DNA from 2 places in the Catenibacterium sp. RTP21428st1_D7_RTP21428_210409 genome. Region 1 is predicted to be linked to the other one. Evidence: predicted binding sites of a transcription regulator. Region 1 holds the regulator's gene; the other holds the start of a gene.
The links. Region 1 encodes HrcA, which represses chaperone genes, less so after heat shock. Its sites were predicted from a motif close to TTTTAGCACTNNNNNNNNNNNAGTGCTAAAA; they were not measured.
Positions count from the first base shown of each region.

Region 2: a site for HrcA is predicted at 1,382-1,412, ahead of ABUA27_RS05120 (co-chaperone GroES). Genes of this name have one in related genera too.

Region 1 is NZ_JBEHVX010000016.1:6,050-9,487, forward strand. Features, by position in the region: gene dnaK (molecular chaperone DnaK) at 1-781, opposite strand, end outside; gene grpE (nucleotide exchange factor GrpE) at 799-1,371, opposite strand; gene hrcA (heat-inducible transcriptional repressor HrcA) at 1,385-2,407, opposite strand; gene hemW (radical SAM family heme chaperone HemW) at 2,532-3,438, opposite strand, start outside.
Region 2 is NZ_JBEHVX010000023.1:13,019-16,456, reverse strand. Features, by position in the region: gene groL (chaperonin GroEL) at 1-1,095, opposite strand, end outside; gene ABUA27_RS05120 (co-chaperone GroES) at 1,108-1,368, opposite strand; gene ABUA27_RS05115 (lysylphosphatidylglycerol synthase transmembrane domain-containing protein) at 1,511-2,533, opposite strand; gene ABUA27_RS05110 (metallophosphoesterase) at 2,618-3,415, opposite strand; gene rnjA (ribonuclease J1) at 3,415-3,438, opposite strand, start outside.

The sequences.
Region 1 (3,438 bases):
TAGCACCAGCAGTGATATATGGTAATGAGATCTGAGTCTGCATCATACCAGATAAGTCTTTCTTAGCCTTTTCTGCAGCATCTTTAACTCTCTGCATAGCCATCTTATCAGCACTTAAATCAACACCGTTTTCTTTCTTGAATTCAGAAACCATGTAGTCCATAACTTTCTTATCGAAGTCATCACCACCTAAGCGGTTGTTACCTGCAGTGGCTAATACATCAAATGTACCATCATATAAGTCAAGGATAGAAACATCGAATGTTCCTCCACCTAAGTCATATACTAATACTTTCTGTTCCTGTTCAGTTTTATCTACACCATAAGCAAGTGCTGCTGCTGTAGGTTCATTGATAATACGTTCAACATCAAGGCCTGCAATCTTACCAGCATCCTTAGTAGCCTGACGCTGAGCATCATTGAAGTAAGCTGGAACTGTGATAACAGCCTTAGTTACTTTTTCACCTAAATAGCTTTCAGCAGTAGCCTTTAAGTTCTGAAGAATCATTGCTGAAATTTCTTCTGGTGTATAATCACGACCATTTACATGTTCTTTATAGTTTGTACCCATATGTCTCTTGATTGATGCTACAGTATCAGGATTTGTAACAGCCTGACGCTTTGCAGCTTCACCAACGATGATTTCACCGTTCTTGAATGCAACAACCGATGGAGTTGTTCTCATTCCTTCTGGATTTGCAATTACTTTTGCTTCACCATTTTCCATAACACTGACACATGAATTTGTTGTACCTAAATCAATACCAATAATTTTACTCATAATAAGTTCTCCTCCTATTAATCCTTATTCACTTTCACTAAAGTTGCTCTAATTACTCTATCTTTTAACATATAACCTTTTTGTAATTCTTCAGTCACAATATTTGGACCAAAGTCAGGATTATCATCCTGCATGACTGCCTGGTGCATATTTGGATCAAATTCCTTACCCTGTGCTTCAATCACAGTTACACCATTCTTACCAAGAATATTCATTAACTGGTTCAAAATCATCTTATTACCCTTAAGAATATTCTTACCTTCTTCGCTTTCAGGCTCAACAGTTAATGATCTTTCATAGTTATCAATAACTGGTAGTAACTCTTCAATAAAAGACTGCATTGCATACTTTAACTGATTCGCGTGTTCATTTTTAAGTCTTTTCTTTAAGTTTTCCATATCAGCGAATACTTTATAATAATCTGTCTTCCACTTGTTGATTTGAGATTCTAAATCCTTAATCTTTTCATCTTTAGGATCTACTGTTTCTTCAGCTGTTTCTTCAGTTGTTTCTTCTTTTACTTCTTCAGCTTCTTCCTTAGTAGATTCTTCAACAGTTTCTTCTGCTTCTTTCTTCATTTCTTCTGCCATGGTCTCACCTCTTCTACTCATCATTTTCCTTGATGATTCTTTCTATATTTTCAGTAATATATTCTACAAGCGATACAACTTTCTTGTAAGGCATACGTGTTGGACCGATTACAGAAATCGTTCCTTTACTAGCTCCTCCTGTATCAAAAGAAGATGAAATAACTGATACATCATCAAGTCCAGATACATTTGAATCATCACCAATCAATACCTTGATGCCATCATCATCAGTTGGTGCTAAGAAATTCCAGTTTGATGAATTTTCAAATGCACTCACTAATTTTCTTAACTTGTTGACATCATTGTATTCTGGTTGATACAGCAAATGATCTTTACCAGAGAAATATACATTGTTTCTTGCAAACTTCATAAATGCTTCTAAGAAAGCATTAAACAAGATTTCATGTTCCTTGATTCTCGTATTGAGGATTGGCTTGACATCGTTTTCTAATCTATCTGCCACCTGATTGATTGGTGTGCCAACTAATGTGTCATTCATTACCGCCACACAAGATTGTAAATCATCCAAACTCAATGTCTCAGATAAAGTGAAAACTCGATTTTCTACATGTCCCTTATCCGTTACAATAATCGCAGTGACATTACGCGTCCCAATTGGAACAAGTGTAATGTTCTGCAGACATTCATAACTTGAATTAGGTCCTAGAGCAACCGCCGTCAGATCAGTCAACTGGCTTAACATTTCGCAGCTTTCTTTAATCAAACTATTCAATGATTGATGTGTATCACTAAAGATAGTTGCAACCTGATTCTTCACCTGTTCGTCGACATTTGGCTGAAGCAAAGTATTTACATAATAGTAATATCCCTTCTTAGAAGGAACACGGCCAGAAGATGTATGTGTCTTCACTAGAAAACCAAGTTCTTCAAGCTTGCTCATTTCATTTCGAATAGTGGCGCTTGAATATGGTAATTCATATTTTGTCATCAGAAGCTTAGATCCAACAGGTTCTGCTGTTTCAATAAACTCTTCGACAATATATTTAAATATAAGCATTTGTCTTGCCGAAAGCATCCCAAGCACCTCCTTAGCACTCTTTTTCCTCTTGTGCTAGATTCATTATACATTCTTTTTTAGCAGTGTCAAGACTTTAGTGCTAGTTTATATTAAAAAGGGGTTCTCTTATTTGAGAAACCACTTATTCTGGTAAGAAATCTAGAAGAATGGAATTAAGAAGATCGAGTGTATCATTTGTTTTCAAATGATTGTTTTCAATAATCAACGAATGATTACCTAGGTTCTTAGTAAGAGCTTCTTTATAGACATCTTCTACAGAACAATGATATCTTCTTTTAAATTCATCAAGGTCTAATCCTTCTTTTAGACGTAAAGACATCATAAGATAATTAAACATTGTATCTTCAATTGTTTCTTTTTCTATATATATTGTATTCTTCCCCTTCAAGTAATCAGTAAGACTACGCGAGTGAGAAATAAGTTCATCATCTATTTTACCTGTCGCACCAATGCCCACACCATAATAATTATCATAATGCCAATAAACTTTATTATGTTCTGATTCATGATTTCCTAACGCAAAGTTAGAGACTTCATAGCGATGAAAACCAGCATGAGAAAGTGTCTCTACAATATAATCACTCCACTTTCCTTCTGTCTCTTCATCAAGAGGTTCATAGTTGTCATAAAGTCTTGTATGTTCCTCCAATATAAGTGAATAATAAGATAAATGATTAATAGGAAGTGATAAGGCAGTCTTTAAATCTTCTTGGACATCTTCTAATGTCTGATTAGGAAGTCCATACATGAGATCAATAGAGATATGCTTAAAGCCTATAGAGCATGCATTTCTTATTACTTCTTGCGCAATATCAGAAGTATGATAACGTTCAATCCTTTTTAATAAATCATTATTAAATGTCTGTACACCAACGCTTATTCGATTCACACCATGAGTATGCATACATTCTAGTTTATCAAGCGTTGCTGATTCAGGATTGACTTCTATTGTATATTCGAGAGTATCATCCCCTACAAAAGGATCAACCATACTTAATAATGCATCTAATTGATTTAAAGAAAGAGCA
Region 2 (3,438 bases), on a different contig from region 1:
ACGTTCTTTTAGGGTCTTCTTTTCATAATCACTCTTAGTATGAGTTAATTGTGTCTTTAATTCTTCTACACGTTTATTCACTGCCTCACTTGAACTATGACCAATAAGAGTAGTATTGTCTTTCTTTACAATCACTTTCTTGATCGTACCAAGATCATCAATAGTTAAATCAGAAAGCTTCATATTAAGCTCCTTGTTGTAGAATTTAGTACCAGTTAATACTGCAATATCCTCCAACATTTCTTTCTGTTTATCACCAAATCCTGGAGCCTTAGTAGCTACGACATTAAAGGCACCTCTTAACTTATTCAATACAAGAGAAGAAATCGCTTCATTCTCATAATCTTCTGCAATAAGTAATAATGGTTTATTAGCCTTTAATACTTGTTCAAGTACTGGAAGGATTTCCTGTAAATTAGTAATCTTCTGATTAGTGACTAAGATGAGTGGGTTATCCATTTCTACTTCCATCTTATCGGTATCACTTACAAAATAAGGAGATACATAACCCTTATCATACTGCATACCTTCATTGACTTCTAATTCATCATCAAAACTATTAGATTCATCTACATTGATAATACCATCTCTACCAACCTTATCCATAGCCTGAGCAATCAATTCACCAATATGACTATTAGAAGAAGAAATAGTCGCAACAGATGCAATATCTCTGCTTGTTTCTACCTTATGAGAATTCTTTAATAATACTTCAGCAACTGCTTTAGAGGCTCTTTCAATACCTTCTCTCATAAGTACAGGGTTTGCACCTTTTTCAACCTGCTTCATACCATTCACAATCATATCTCTTGCAAGAATTGTAGCAGTTGTTGTACCATCACCTGCAATATCATTTGTATTATTGGCTACTTCATATACAAGTTTTGCACCCATATTTTCAAAATGATCTTCTAATTCTATTTCCTTGGCAATAGAAACACCATCATTTGTAATTAAAGGAGAACCATAACTCTTCTCTAATACTACATTTCTACCTTTAGGACCAAGTGTGACACTTACTGCATCAGCAAGAGTATTCACACCTTTCAACATTGATTGACGTGCATCACTAGAAAAACGTATTTCTTTACTCATAGCTTATTCCTCCTATTCAATACATGCGAGAACATCTTTCTCGTCTATCACAATATATTCAACACCATCAAGTTTAACTTTTGTACCTGAGTATTCCTTGAATACAACACGATCTTTTTCTTTTAAATCATTTTCACATTGAGGACCTACTGCCACAACTTCTCCAACAGTAGGAAGACTCTTTGTCTCAGTAGTGAGAATAATACCACTAGCTGTCTTATTTTCTACTTCTTCTTTCTTTAATACGATATTCTTATTTAAAGGTTTCAACATAATTATTCCTCCTTGTTAGCACTCTTTTTATTTGATTGCTAAGAGTATTATAGCTCTTATTAGCACATTGTCAAGAAGAGTGCTAATTCATTTTTGGGCAGATTGGAGAAAAGTGCACAAAAAAGCCACTCCTAAGAGTGACTTAATCGTCTTTTCGTTTTGTATCTTTCGCAACGATAAATGTGATCATACCAAGTATTAATCCAAAATAGAAAGAGAAGAAACGCCATAAGAACATAGAACTAGAAGCATTAGCTCTTCCTAAGAAACCAAATAAGATCATATAACATCCTTCACTACCACCTGATGCACCAGGAATAGGGAGGAATGTATTAATTAAATTAATAATAGAAGCCAGTCCTAAGAACTGTACAAATAGGGTAACTGATACTTTTATTCCTAAAGCAAGACATGAAAAGAATGGTGTAGAGTAGATAATAGTAAGTTTCACTATATTACATAATACTGTCTGTAATAAAGCTTTTTTATTTTTCTGTAATACTTTCATCTGTTCTCTAAATTCACCAAAGTAATTCTGAATTCTAAAGCATGTTGATTCATAATCTTTTATAAGTGGTGTTTTAGAAAGAAGATAGACTACTTTATCTATAATAAAGTTCTGGAACTTCTTGCTTTTAGCACCTGCAAATAATAGAAGAGTGACTACCGCATTAATAAGAAATCCAACGGCTGCCATAGAGGATACACCTACACCTTTATCTAAGAAGTAGGCTGAATCCACAATCATAATCACTGCAGTAAAGCCCATGATCACTATTTGATAACTAATAAAGCACATGAGTAAGATACTTGTAGAAATGGCAGGGGAGATTCCCTGGTTATTAAATACAAACACCTGGGCGAACTGTCCTCCTGAAGAAGAAGGAGTTAAACCACTAAATAAAGTACCTACAAGTCCATTCACAAAACCTTCTTTAAGAGTAAAGTCTTTCTTATATAAACGCGCAAAGATCATTGTAGCGAGTCCATCAAATACATAATACATAAACATAATAAAACATAAGATGAATAGCCAGAAAGGATGCGCTGTAGTAATTGTTGTAAATACAGTAGAGACTTCAGAACCTACTGATAAGTATAAAGATATACCACTAATCACAAAAATTAATGCAATATTCAAGATATAGCTCTTCTTTGTTTTCATGGGAATCACCTCATTTCCCTATCTCTATTTTACCAATCTTACTCCTTATATGAAAGTAAAAGAAAAGAGTAGGGATTAAAATCCCTACTCGAATGTAATTATAATAATCTCATTTTCACACAATACTTTAAAATGATAGTTATGACGTGGCGCTACACCATTACTTACAATAAGCTCAGAACCACTTTCTGTATAACTTCCATGATTATAGGTAGTTGCATTATTACACTTTACAAGTGGTCCAATACCAGGGAACCAGATAGTCCCACCATTACTATGTCCAGATAACTGTAAATGTGTATGTCCTTTATTTTGACTAAAACTATCAGGATAATGACTTAAGGTTAAGACAAACCCGTCAGAAGCAGGTATTTCTTCCTGACTATTAATAGATTGTCCATAAAGGGTAAAAGAACTATTACGATAATGAATAGTACGAGCACTGTTATTAAGTACTTCAAATCCACCTTCATTAAGGATATTAGTCACTTCTTCAGCATGTGCATAATCTTCATCACCAAGTACCGCAAACTTACCATAACCTGGCTGGAGCTTCTTTAAGATCTTTTGTACTCTTGCATCCTCAATAGATTTACTTTCATACAGGTCTCCAGTAAATACAACCATATCATAACTTTGATCTTCTATCTCATCTACAATTTGTTCAAAACGATCAATATCTTTAGACGTTGTGATATGTATATCGGATAAATTTACAATCTTAAAGTTTTTAAAACCATCAGGTAATAATCCATTACTATAAGTCATTCTTGTAAAAGAATAATGTGTTCTAGAAAAGAGACATGTATAACCACCAAACAACACCAATGCGAAAACAATAATTGCAAGAATACCAGTACGAATAATTTTCTTTTTCTTCATTATTTCTTATTCATGATGACAGG